DNA from 3 places in the Undibacterium sp. Ji49W genome. Region 2 is predicted to be linked to each of the others. Evidence: predicted binding sites of a transcription regulator. Region 2 holds the regulator's gene; each other region holds the start of a gene.
What was found. The regulator HrcA, encoded in region 2, represses chaperone genes, less so after heat shock. The targets are predictions, from matches to a motif close to TTAGCACTCNNNNNNNNNGAGTGCTAA.
Positions count from the first base shown of each region.

Region 1 (4,633 bases), on a different contig from region 2:
CCCATTTCTATCATGTCGCCGTATGTGTCATTGGCAGCATTGAAGCCGTAGTTGCCTTTGCCATTGATGATGGCGTTCACAACAACGCTAGGTTCGCCACCGGCGTTAGCAACGATTTCACGCAGAGGTGCTTCGATTGCTTTCAGAACCAGTTTGATACCTGCTTCTTGATCTGGATTGTCGCCTTTGATGTCGCCAGCAGCTTGACGTGCGCGCAGCAGGGCAACGCCACCGCCAGGAACAACGCCTTCTTCTACGGCAGCGCGAGTTGCGTGCAGAGCATCTTCAACGCGTGCTTTTTTCTCTTTCATTTCAACTTCAGTTGCAGCACCAACTTTGATCACAGCAACGCCGCCTGCCAGTTTGGCAACGCGTTCTTGCAGTTTTTCACGGTCGTAGTCAGAAGTTGCTTCTTCGATTTGCGCGCGGATTTGTTTAACGCGTGCTTCGATACCTACAGCCTGGCCAGCGCCATCGATCACGGTGGTGTTTTCTTTACCGATTTCGATGCGTTTAGCTTGGCCCAGATCAGCCAGAGTAGCTTTTTCCAGTGTCAGGCCAACTTCTTCAGCAATCACTTGACCACCGGTCAGGATAGCGATGTCTTCCAGCATGGCTTTGCGACGGTCACCGAAGCCTGGAGCCTTGACAGCTGCAGTTTTCAGGATGCCACGGATGTTGTTCACAACCAGAGTTGCCAGCGCTTCGCCATCAACATCTTCAGCGATGATCAGCAGTGGACGGCCGGATTTTGCAACTTGTTCCAGTACTGGCAGCAGGTCACGGATGTTCGAGATTTTTTTGTCGAACAACAGGATGAACGGGTTTTCCAGGATAACGGATTGTTTTTCTGGATTGTTGATGAAGTATGGTGACAGGTAGCCACGGTCAAACTGCATACCTTCAACGATGTCGAGTTCGTTGTCCAGGGATTTGCCGTCTTCAACAGTGATCACGCCTTCTTTGCCGACTTTGTCCATTGCTTTTGCAATGATGTCGCCGATGTTTGCATCGGAGTTGGCAGAGATGGAACCAACTTGAGCGATTTCTTTGTTGGTTGTTGTTGGCTTGGACAAAGTTTTGATTTCAGCAACGATGGCTGTCACCGCTTTGTCGATACCGCGTTTCAAGTCAGTTGGGTTGAAGCCAGCTGCTACATATTTGAAACCTTCGCGAACGATGGCTTGTGCCAGAACGGTCGCTGTGGTTGTACCGTCACCAGCATTGTCAGAAGTGCGGGAAGCCACTTCTTTCACCAGTTGTGCACCCATGTTTTCCAGCTTGTCTTTCAGTTCGATTTCTTTAGCAACCGAGACGCCGTCTTTAGTGACTGTAGGTGCGCCGAAAGAGCGTTCCAGAACAACGTTACGGCCTTTAGGGCCCAGGGTGACTTTAACTGCGTTCGCCAGGATGTTGACGCCATTAACGATCTTCGCACGTGCGTCATCGCCAAAAATTACTTGTTTAGCTGCCATATTAATTCTCCGAATTCTTTAATTGATATCGTGGATGCCGATTACTTCTGTACGACCGCGAAGATATCTTCTTCACGCATCACCAGAACTTCGTTGCCGTCAACCTTGACAGCCTGACCAGAATATTTGCCGAACAAAACGCGGTCGCCAACTTTAACGTCCAGGGCGCGCACAGTACCGTTGTCCAGCAATTTGCCAGGACCAACAGCCAGTACTTCACCTTGATCTGGCTTTTCAGCAGCAGCATCAGGCAGAACGATACCGGATGCAGTCTTTGTTTCTTGATCCAGGCGTTTCACGATCAGGCGATCGTGCAGGGGACGAAGGTTCATACAAGCTCCTTTAAATTTGCGAGTAATTACTATTGGAATTCAATTAAGCTGGGGAAAGACTTGTTAGCACTCTCTCCCAACGAGTGCTAAGTATATGGGCGAGCTCTATGCTTTTCAAGACAGAAAAATGGACTAAATTAAAATTTCCTTAAAAATCATGCGTTTATGATGTCAAAACCATGATTTTTAATATACTTAAAGCAATGATTTCCGCGTCATCAATAAAAATGTTGCCGTATGGTAAATGTGAGTTTTTGTGACTTGATCGTTTTTGTTGCGCTAAATCATCGAAAATACTGCCTATAAATTAAGCGAAGTGTTTGAGCTGCCAGTGCATGTGGCGGGCAAATCGCCTGAATAACTAACACCGGTGCAAATGCTTGATGCCTGTGCGGCAAACGAGCCGTTTGGCTGAATAAGCCTGGCAGACCGGGCGCGCGGAGGCTTCAAATGTGGTGGGTAAGGTTGTGTGCAGCGTTCTGCTGTGTTATCGGCGTGGGTTTGCCTGCTTCGGCATTGGCCATGTCGGTCACTTTTCTGAACCCCGGAAAATCAGATGAAATCTATTGGGTGACTGCGGCCAACAGTATGGCCGCAGCTGCCAGCAGCCTTGGTATCAGGCTGGAAGTCTTGTATGCCGAGCGCGATCACCTGAAACCCCTGGAATTTGCCAGACAGATTGCTGCCCGTCCGGCAGCAGCGCGCCCTGATTATGTGGTGCTGCCAAATGATTATGCGGTTGGGCCAGAAGTATTGCGCACGCTGGATGCGGCAAATATCAAGACTTTCTTTGCCTACAGCGGCATTACTGAACAAAGTGAACGCGCCATAGTCGGTCGTCCGCGCCAGATCTACAAGAACTGGCTGGGCAGTCTCGAACCCAGGGCAGAAGACGCAGGTTATATTACCGCCCGCAAGCTGATAGAACGTGGTCGTGCTGAAAAATGGACGGCGACTGACGGCAAGCTGCATTTGCTGGCGATTGCCGGGGACCGTTCTACCACCACTTCCTTTAAACGCACCGAAGGCATGCGCCGTGCCGTAGCCGAAACCAGGGACGTTGTACTGGATCAGATAGTCTACGGCGAATGGAGTCGTGCCAAGGCACAGGAACAAAGCATGTGGCTATACCAGCGCTATCCGCAGACGCGGCTGATCTGGACCGCCAATGACCTGATGGCATTCGGTGCAATCGAAAGCTGGCGTGTGCGTGGTGGCAATCCAGGGCGTGATGCCAGTTTTAGCACCATCAATACCTCATCCGAGGCATTTACTGCGCTGGAATCTGGATCGCTGACAGCCTTGTCTGGCGGCCACTTCATCGCTGGGGCATTTAGCCTGGTGATGCTGTATGACTACCACCATGGCAAGGATTTTATTAACGAAGGTCTGGAGCTGGAACGTTCCATGTTTATCTTATTTACGCCAGAAGAGGCCCGCCTTTTCCAGAGCAGGTTCGGCGACATGAATTTTTCCCGTGTTGATTTCAGAAAATTCAGCAAGGTTTTCAATCCGGCTGTAAAAAAATATAACTTCAGTTTTCGCCAGTTGTTGGCAAAAATGTGATCGCTACAGATGTACCTATGAATACCGCACCCTTACAATCCATCGCCAGTTTGCTGATACGCCGCGTCTTCGCATGGGTGATCCTGTGCGTGATCGCCATCAGCGGCTTGCAGGCATGGATGAACTATAGGGCGATAGAAGACAATTTCAACATGTCGGTGAACGATGTGGCGCATGCCCACTTGCCGTTGCTGTCAGTGGCGATATGGGATATTGAACCGCATACCATACAAAAACAGATCAAACTGATATTGAAAAATACCACGATCGCATATGTAGTAATACGTGCCAGCACCGGCCAGGAATTTGTTGGTGGCGATGCCAATCGCATGGCTGGTGGTCAGCACATTATTTTTGAAATTCCGGCACCGACGGATGCGCAAAAACCGGTAGGTACCGCCGAGTTTGTCGTCGACAGAACCATGCTGAAAAATGAGTTGTGGCGCAGCCTGATCATTGTCGTGCTGGGCGTGCTGGTCTTGTCGATATTTATTTTCGTGGCGGTAGTGGCGATTTTGCGGCGCGACCTGGAACGCCCCATGCGGCAACTGGCTGATTTTGTCAAAAACCTACAGGCGAATAAAATTTCTACCAGGCTGGAATTGCAGCTTGAACCCGGCCATATCTATAATGAAATTGACCTGGTGGTAGATGGCTTTCGCACCATGCAGGCCCGTATAGAAAAGCATATAGCCAACCAGGATGCGCTGGTGTTAGAGCGCACCAGGCAACTGGAAACCGCCATGCAAACGCTCAAGCAATTGTCGATTACCGATGGCCTGACAGATTGCTATAACCGCCTGCTGTTCAATGAACGCATGCCGGCAGAAATACAAAGGGCCGTGCGGTATGGCCGTGATGTGTGCGTGGTATTTTGCGACATCGATTTTTTCAAGAATGTGAATGACCAGTATGGCCATGCCGTCGGCGACAAGGTGCTGGTGACCTTTGCGCAAAGTCTTAAGGCAGAATTACGTGCCGAGGTGGACTGGGTAGTCCGTTATGGCGGTGAAGAATTCATGATCATACTGCCAGAAACCGGCTTGCAAGCCGCCATCGAAGTTGCTACCCGCATTCGTGAACAGGTAGAGTTATTGACGATTGCCTTGTCCGATGGCTATGGCCTGCGCATCACTGCCAGCTTTGGTGTCGCAGAATTGCGCGCCGGCGACACCGTTGAAACCCTGGTTCACCGTGCCGATCAGTGGCTGTATTTTTCCAAAACGCATGGCCGCAACCAGGTCCAGCCCAAAGATGACC
Region 1 covers NZ_JBMPOW010000023.1:66,221-70,853, forward strand. The annotation lists gene groL (chaperonin GroEL) at 1-1,475, opposite strand, end outside; gene groES (co-chaperone GroES) at 1,517-1,807, opposite strand; gene ACO0LK_RS23570 (ABC transporter substrate-binding protein) at 2,258-3,373, shown strand; gene ACO0LK_RS23575 (diguanylate cyclase) at 3,391-4,633, shown strand, end outside.
Region 1: groES (co-chaperone GroES) is a predicted target of HrcA. The motif match lies at 1,871-1,897, and genes of this name have one in related genera.

Region 2 (4,633 bases):
TGGCGGCATCGGCAGATTTGCCGATTTCAGGAACAGTCATGGTCGCGAACTGCGCCAGTTGCGGGTATTGCGCTGTTTCTGCCTCGATAACGACGTGATGTCCTGCTTGCTCCAGAAAGTTTGCCAGTTCGGTCATTGAATCCGCGATACCGGCGGCATTATATTTTCCAACAAGTGCAATGGTTTTGGCCTGGACAGTCATAAACAAGGTGGAGGTGACATGATGCCTCAGATTAGACCATAATTAAGCCAGGAATGAATCAATTGAGTGCACTTTATGACATTAAAAGCAGTTTTGCTGGATCTGGATGATACCTTGTGGCCTGTCGTGCCAGTAATACGCCATGCCGAAGCGGTGTTGCAGCAATGGATGCATGAACATGTACCCGTGGTCGCTCAAAATTACAGTGTGGAAAAACTGCGTGAACGCAGGAATATCCTGGTATCTGCCGATCCGCGTTTTCAATACGATTTGTGGGCGCTGCGCCATACCCTGCTCAGCGAAGTCTTTCAGGAACATGGCATACCGGCAGAAAAAGCCGATCATGCCATGGCCGTGTTCGCCGATGCCAGGAACAAGGTGGATATGTATGAAGACGTCAGGTCAGGCTTGCTGGCACTGGAAAAAAAGATAATCCTGGGCACGGTCTCGAATGGCTTCGCCGATTTGTCGGCCATTGGTATTGCCGGGCATTTCAAGGTATCGATAGCAGCTTACCGCTTTGGCTGTGCCAAGCCTGACCCACGGATCTTCCTGGCGGCCTGTGATGCGCTGCAAGTAGCACCGTCAGAAGTATTGTATGTGGGGGATGATTTGTTGCTGGATGTGCAAGGTGCGCAACAGGCTGGCCTGCAAGGTGGCTGGATGAATCGCAAGGGTTTGAAAATCGAGGATGAACGCCATATACATATCAGGCCGGATGCAGAATTTGCCAGCCTGCATGAGTTGGTACAGTGGATATGAAACTTTTAGGACTTACGCAAAACCGCCCCAACTGCGTTGTAGCGCCTAGTCGTACTAAAGTACTGTCTTCGTCGCTACGGTGTAGTCGGGGTTTCAGGCAACATGTTGCCTGCCGACATAACGAACATCCCCTACAAGGGATGTTTCCTAAAAGCGATAGCCTTGCTGGGACAATTTTGCGTAAGTCCTAACTTTTTATGTTCATTGCTGGCATGAACGCATAAAATGAAACTATGCAACTTGATATTCGCGCTCAAACCTTATTAAAAGCGCTGGTCGAACGGTATATCGCCGATGGCCAGCCTGTGGGCTCCCGCGCCCTGTCAAAAATTTCTGGCCTGGAATTGTCGCCAGCGACCATACGCAACGTCATGGCTGACCTGGAAGAGATGGGTTTTGTTGCCAGTCCGCACACGTCGGCGGGGCGTATACCTACGCCGCGTGGTTATCGGGTGTTTGTGGATAAATTGCTTACCGTGCAAGAGATCAGCGAAGTCGGTCTGGAGTCACGTCTGCAGTCGGGCATGTCGTCGCAGCCGCCGCAAAAACTGATCGCCAATGCCGCGCAGATACTGTCATCGCTGTCACAGTTTGCCGGTGTCGTCATGACACCGCGTACGGAGTCGATATTCCAGCAAGTTGAATTTTTACGCCTGTCGGAAAAGCGTATCTTGCTGGTAGTGGTGTCGCCTACCGGCGATGTCCACAATCGGCTGTTGCTGACCGATGTCGACTATAACCAGGGGCAGTTGGTGCATGCGGCCAATTACCTGAACCAGAATTTTGGTGGTTTAAGTTTTGCAGATGCCCGTAACCGCATCAACAACGAATTGCGGCAACTGCAAAATGATATGACCCGGCTGATGCAGGCAGCAGTGGAAGCGGGCAGTGATGCCATGGATGAACATAGCGACGAAGTCGTCATATCCGGTGAGCGCAATTTGCTGAATGTGCAGGACCTGTCGTCCAACATGGGTTCTTTGCGCAAGTTGTTTGACATGTTCGAGCAAAAAAGCAGCCTGATGCAGTTGCTGGATGTATCGAGCAAGGCGACTGGCGTGCAGATCTTTATCGGTGGTGAATCACAACTCGTTCCCATGGAAGAAATGAGCATTGTTACCGCACCCTATGACGTTAACGGTAAGATAGTGGGAACGCTGGGTGTCATAGGCCCGACCCGCATGGCGTATGAAAGAGTGATACCGATAGTTGATATCACTGCAAAATTATTGTCGAATGCGCTGAGCCAGTAACTGGTCGCCATTAGTGGTCACCACTAACTAATAAGCATTGAATAGCCAGTGAACAATTGAAATCATGTGCCTTGCCGAAGTAGTCCAGGCGCGCAAGGACGTTCAGCCATCTTGATGGCGCAAGCATCTCTTACACTTGTGACTGAAAATATTGATATGGACAAAAAGAACGTGAAAATATTACTGGTAGACGATAACGACGTCACCAGGGAAGTGTTGAGAGTCATTCTGCGCAGCGAGGGCTACGATGTCGTAGGCGAGGCAGCGGACGGCAGCACCGGGCTGGAAATGGCCGTCAAGCTCAAGCCACACCTGATCATGCTGGACGTGGTCATGCCCAAAATCAGCGGCATCGAGATTTTGCCGCGTCTGAAAGAGTTAGTACCAACTGCCCGTGTATTGATGGTCACCGCCAACAAGGACCAGGCAACCATCGCAGAAGCAGTCAAGACTGGTATTCACGGCTATGTACTCAAGCCATTCAATGCACAAAAGATCATTGATACGGTAGCGGGTGTGGTTGCCAAAATCAGCAAGTGATGTGGATGTAGTAGTAAAGCAGGCACGCAGACGTGCCTGCCTTACTATGAGATTACGAGCTCGATTGCGTTGTCATGGCTGGGATTGAGCAATGAATAAGCAATGGATAAGTAATGAGTAAGCAATGAGTCTCAGGCCTTGTGTTCGCAATTGGCTTTGGTGCAGTTGCCGTAAATCGCCAGCGCATGTTCGGCAATCTTGAAGCCACGTTCCAGTGCCACCTTGTGCTGGCGCTGTTCAATTTCTTCATCAAAAAATTCTTCCACCCTGCCACAGTCAAGACAGACCAGGTGGTCATGGTGGGAGCCTTCGTTCAGTTCAAAAATAGCCTTGCCGGTTTCGAAATGATTGCGATTGAGCAGGCCAGCCTGTTCAAATTGCGTCAGGACGCGATATACTGTTGCTAAACCGACATCCATATTTTCATTCAGAAGGATCTTGTACACGTCTTCCGCTGTCAAATGGCGAACCCGGCTGTTCTGGAAAATTTCCAGTATCTTCAGTCGTGGAAGGGTCGCTTTCAGGCCGCTGGCCTTCAGGTTTGGAGTGCTGTTTGTCATGTTTTCGATCAAAAATTTGCTATCTGCTTTATGATATCGGGTTTTAGGGCTTGTTGCTCAATAATGAGGTTACCTATGCGTTTGTTGTTTTCAGCTTCAAAACGGACCACGCTGGGCCGTGCTGCTGGTCTGGCACTGCTTACCTGCCTGACTGCATGTTCGTCAGCTTTGCCTTTCTTGTCCAGTGCAGACAAAACTTCGGTGTATGCCACGCCAACAAGCACTGGTGATACCAGCGGCGCCCAGGTGATTGCACCTACTGGCTTTGCCAAGCTGCTCAGCTACATCTCGCCTTACCGCGTACCTATCCAGCAGGGTAACTTCGTGTCACAGGAAATGATTTCCCAGTTGAAAGAAGGCATGACCCGTGAGCAAGTACGCTTTTTGCTGGGTACGGCATTGTTGACTGACATGTTCCACGAAGACCGCTGGGATTATCCTTTCCGTCTGACCAAGGGCAATGGCGAACAAATCACCAGTCGCGTATCAGTGTATTTCAAAAATAACACTGTTGCCAAGTTTGAAGGCGGTAACCTGCCGACTGAAAAAGATTATCTGGCCCGCATTACCGAATCCGCTCTGGGCGTGAATCGCGTACAGTCGGTGATTGATACTGATGGTCCGGCCAAGAAAAAAGAGAAATAAAATACTATGACAGCCTTGAAAATTGCCGTAGCGGGTGCTTCTGGCCGTATGGGGAAAATGTTGGTAGAGGCAATCAGTGCTGCTGATGACCTGGTGCTGGCTGGCGCGCTGGATGTGCCTGGTTCGCCCGCACTGGGTACCGATGCGGGTCTCAGCCTGGGTAAGCCGACAGGCGTGCTGATCGAGTCGGATCTGGCAAAAGGCCTGGCTGATGCCGCCTACCTGATCGACTTCACCCGCCCTGAAGGTACGCTCAAGCATCTTGAGTATTGTGCTGCGCATGGCATCAAGATGATCATAGGCACGACCGGCTTTGACGAGGCGGGCAAGGCAGCCATTGCTGCCGCTGCACAGAAAACTGCCATCATGTTTGCGCCGAATATGAGCGTGGGCGTGAATGTCACGATGAAGTTGCTGGAAATGGCAGCCAAAAGCTTTTCTCATGGCTATGACATTGAAATCATCGAAGCACATCACCGCTTTAAAGTGGATGCACCGTCAGGTACAGCGCTGAAAATGGGGGAAGTGATTGCTGACACGCTGGGGCGCGACCTGAACGAAGTCGGGGTTTTTTCCCGCGAAGGCGTGACCGGTGAGCGTGATCCATCCTCCATCGGTTTTGCCACTATCCGTGGCGGTGATATTGTCGGCGACCATACGGTGCTGTTTGC
Region 2 covers NZ_JBMPOW010000001.1:283,318-287,950, forward strand. The annotation lists gene ACO0LK_RS01220 (NAD kinase) at 1-202, opposite strand, end outside; gene ACO0LK_RS01225 (HAD family hydrolase) at 278-964, shown strand; gene hrcA (heat-inducible transcriptional repressor HrcA) at 1,198-2,217, shown strand; gene ACO0LK_RS01235 (response regulator) at 2,374-2,757, shown strand; gene fur (ferric iron uptake transcriptional regulator) at 2,889-3,317, opposite strand; gene ACO0LK_RS01245 (outer membrane protein assembly factor BamE) at 3,393-3,962, shown strand; gene dapB (4-hydroxy-tetrahydrodipicolinate reductase) at 3,969-4,633, shown strand, end outside.

Region 3 (4,633 bases), on a different contig from region 2:
GCAACCCTTTAATGCACAGGAATTTGTGGATGCCCTGCTGAATTGATGTCGGTCAGGTTCAATCGCTTGGGACGACATTAACATATCAGTAAGTGCAAATCGCTTCAGTGCTGCTGCATTAAATTACTAACCCAAAATTTGAATGCTCACTTCCACTTCTTTCGTTCACTCTGAATTGGCCGACCATGATAGTCTTTGAACACGTCAGCAAACAATATTCGCAAGATGCCTATGCACTGAAAGATGTATCGCTGTCGATTGCCGATGGTGAACTGATTTTTCTGGCAGGCCCTTCCGGTGCTGGCAAATCCACTCTGTTGAAAATGATCGCGGGCATAGAAAAGCCCAGTAGCGGCCGGGTCAGCGTCAACGGCCAGGACATCAGCAAGCTGAAAACCAGCAGCCTGCCCTATCTGCGCCGCAAGCTGGGCCTGATACTGCAAGACCAGAAATTATTGAATGACCGCAGCGTGCTGTCGAATGTGATGCTGCCCCTGGTTGTCACTGGTGCTTCATCCACTGAAGCAGAGCAGCGTGCCCGCATCGCCCTGGAAAAAGTCGGATTGCCGGACAAGGCAGCCAGCTTGCCCATGGCATTGTCTGGCGGTGAACAGCAAAGGGTGGCGATAGCCCGCGCCATCGTGAATCGTCCACAGATCATACTGGCAGACGAACCGAGCGCCTTTCTGGACCGCGAAAATGCCAACAAGGTACTGGGTGCGCTCAAGGCTTTCCAGAGTGCAGGCGTGACCTGCATTATTTCCAGCCATGACGAACAGTTTCTTGACCAGGCCAGCCGCGTCATTTACCTGAGCCAGGGCCAGGTCGTTAATACCTGGAAATCATCACTCGCTGCCTGATCCACTTACCCTACATTAGCTGCCCGCAGAGGAAGAATTCATGACCATCTGGTTTCGCCAGCATTTGTTTGCCTTAAAAAGTGCCCTGACCCATTTACGCGGCAGCCCCGGTAATTTCCTGTTCAATGTGCTGGTAGTTGCCATTGCGCTGGCATTGCCCATCGCCGGTCTGACGCTGATAGAAAATATCCGCCCCATCTCATCACAATTGTCGATAGAACCGGAAATCAGCATCTTTGTCAGCCCGGATACGCCACGGCCAACCGCAACTGCCTTGTCGATACCGATCAAAAAGTTGCTCAAAGAAAAAAATATTACGGCCAGCCTGAACTTCATCCCCAAGGACAAGGCCTTGGCCAGTCTGGAACAGTCATCCAATCTGGCCGAAGTGCTGTCCACGCTGGGTGGCAACCCTTTGCCGGATGCCTATATCCTGTCACTATCGAACAATGATGCTGGCAAGCTGGATATGCTGGTGGAAGAAATCAGGCAGATGCCTGATGTCGATATCGTGCAACTGGATTCGGCCTGGGTCAAACGGCTGGCGGCACTGGTACAAATCATGCAGCTGGGCTTGTTGTTCCTGGCGATAACGCTTTCTGTCGTGGTCGTGGTGGTGGTGTTCAATGCCACCCGGCTGCAAGTGATTTCTCATCAATCAGAAATTGCCGTTACCCGCCTGCTGGGGGCGACCAATAGTTTTATCCATAAACCGTATTACTATACTGGTGCCCTGCTTGGTTTGCTCGCTGGTGGCGTCGCTTTGGGCTTGATCGCTGCATCTTTGCAGCCCTTGAACCGGGCAATAGCAGAATTTGCCAAGCTGTATGCGTCTGAGTTCCATCTGCAACCACTGGGTCTGCTGCCCAGCCTGTTATTACTGGCCGTCAGCATGTTGCTGGGCCTGGTCGGGGTATGGCTGTCCGTCAGACGGCAACTGGCAAGGGCCAGTTAAATCATGGGTAAAGCGCCAAGAGAATTACATTCAGATCGTCTTGTAAAGCTAAAATTTACCTCGTTGAATGCAACTTTTGGGACTGGCAGCCATCCAAGCCTTATAAGTACTTCATATTAATACAAGTTTTTCGATAGATTTTTTTGATGGAATTCATAGAATCACAGTATTAGCACTCTTCTCAAGAGAGTGCTAATATAGGAACTTGAACGTGCCAGATCGGGTAATTCATACTCAAGATGGCAGCAATGAGGAGGAAAAATGGCAACAACTACGACACAATTAATCCCCGCTTCTGACAGCACCGCACTGGCCCTTGGCTTTAGCGGCACGCTGGGAAATATTGATGCCTATATCTCGGCAGTCAATCGCCTGCCCATGCTCACGCATGAGGAAGAGATTGATTATGCAAAAAAATTGCGTAACGACAATGATCTCGCAGCAGCGCAACAACTGGTTATGTCGCATCTGCGCCTGGTTGTCTCGATTGCACGCGGCTACCTGGGTTATGGCCTGCCACACGCAGACCTGATCCAGGAAGGCAATATCGGCCTGATGAAGGCCGTCAAGCGTTTCGATCCTGACCAGGGCGTACGTCTGGTGTCCTATGCCATGCACTGGATCAAGGCAGAGATGCATGAGTACATCCTGAAAAACTGGCGCCTGGTCAAAGTAGCAACAACCAAAGCACAGCGCAAGTTGTTCTTTAACCTGCGCAGCCATAAAGAAGGCCTGGACGCGATGACACCGAAGCAGATTGATGCCCTGGCATCAACGCTGGATGTGAAACGCGAAGAAGTCATCGAGATGGAAATGCGTTTGTCCGGCCATGATATTGCGCTGGATGCACCGACAGATGATGACGATGAGAAATTCGCTCCCATCGCTTATCTGAAGACAGAATCCGATGAGCCTACCCGTGTGCTGGAAACACGCCAGTACGATCGCCTGCAAAGCGAAGGTCTGGAATCAGCGCTGTCCAAGCTGGATGCACGTTCACGTCACATCATCGAAGCACGCTGGTTGAAAAATGATGATGGTACCGGTGCTACCCTGCATGAACTGGCCGATGAATACGGTGTATCTGCCGAACGCATACGCCAGATCGAAAGTGCAGCATTGAAAAAAATGAAAGGCAGCCTCGCCAGTTTCACATCCTGATCCTGATTCTGATCCTGACAACGGCGCGACATGAAAAAGGCACTCATCATTGAGTGCCTTTTTTACTTTGAACTCCAGCACCGAAGTTTGCTGGACTACGCCACAGCCAGATACAGCAGGTTTATCAATAATTTAGGCGAGTTCAACATATGCCTGTGTTCCGAAACCTGGCCTTGCGTCCGACCACCTGACTCCTATCCGGCCCTTGGAATCCGGGCCCTTCCAAGGAATCATCATGGCTATGATCAAACTCACTACCACGTTGTCTCCATCTTCACTTACTCAACGACGGGGAATATTGCGATCCAGAAATTGATGGATTACAGACCCGATTTCGCTCACATGCGTTTCCAATGCAAAGTGCCCAGTGTCATAGAAACGTACTTCAGCATTTGGAATATCGCGCTTGAATGCTTCCGCGCCTGGCGGCAGGAAGAACGGATCGTTTTTGCCCCACACGGCGAGAAGCGGTGGATGGTATTTTCGGAAGTAAGCTTGGAATTCCGGATAGCGCGCGACGTTCGTTGCGTAATCAAGGAATAGATCCAGTTGAATGTCTGCATTGCCAGGGCGGGCGACCAACGCGGCATCCAAGGTATACGTTTCTGGTGCAATAATGTTCGCGTCAGTTACACCGGTCGTGTATTGCCATTTGATCGCATCGAGCTTAAAGAAATCACTCAACGCATTGCGATTGGCTTCCGATGGGTCTTTCCAATATTTCTGGATCGGACTCCAGCCTTCACTCAGGCCTTCATCGTACGCATTGCCGTTTTGGGAAATGATTGCGGTGATGCGTTCAGGATGTGCGACTGCCAGTCGCCAGCCAACCGGTGCGCCATAATCGAATACTTCAATCGCGTACTTCTGCAATTTCAGCACTTCGGTAAAGCGATCGATGGTCTTCGCGAGATTGTCGAACGTGTAAGCGTATTGTGACCGATCAGGGCTTTGGGTGAAACCGAAACCTGGCAAGTCAGGTGCGATCACATGGTAGCGATCAGCAAGCATCGGAATCAGCTTGCGATACATGAACGACGAAGTCGGAAAACCATGCAACAACAAGATGGTCGGGTTCGACGGGCTACCGGCTTCACGGTAAAACACGTTCACGTTGTCCACTTGGACATAGTGAAGACTGACATCCGTCGCACCAACTTTATCTGTAACCGGCGACGAATGCGGTTTTGCTGCGTGGCCTGGGGTACTGGCAACGATGCCTGCCATACCGATGGCAGCAAATGCTCCCACCAACGTGTGATTGAACTTCATGGGTGATACCTCCATTGCAAATTTAAAAAATGTACACATTTCGGCGTAACCGGTAAATGCTTAAATATAGGTTACATTTGCTTTTGTAACCTGTCAAAGTATTTTTATAGGTTACAATGATTCATTGCGATTTGGAGGTTGTTATTATGGATACGGAAACTGGAACAAATAGCCCGGCGCTTTTTGTGGGAGACAATCTGGCTCTGGATTTCATCAACACCAAGTACGGTATTGATGAAGGCAAACGCGACTGTTTCGTAAGCGATGGCAGCGTGTTGGCGTGGCTGACGCAGGCAGGCGTGCTTGTCGATCGCAGCAGCGATGCATCGAGCAAGGGCTTACTTGAAATCGCAGTGGAGTTGCGCAAGGTTGCGCGGCAACTAGT
Region 3 covers NZ_JBMPOW010000002.1:154,145-158,777, forward strand. The annotation lists gene ftsY (signal recognition particle-docking protein FtsY) at 1-46, shown strand, start outside; gene ACO0LK_RS03105 (cell division ATP-binding protein FtsE) at 186-860, shown strand; gene ACO0LK_RS03110 (cell division protein FtsX) at 901-1,815, shown strand; gene rpoH (RNA polymerase sigma factor RpoH) at 2,077-2,976, shown strand; gene ACO0LK_RS03120 (alpha/beta fold hydrolase) at 3,259-4,203, opposite strand; gene ACO0LK_RS03125 (CGNR zinc finger domain-containing protein) at 4,395-4,633, shown strand, end outside.
Region 3: rpoH (RNA polymerase sigma factor RpoH) is a predicted target of HrcA. The motif match lies at 1,985-2,011, and genes of this name have one in related genera.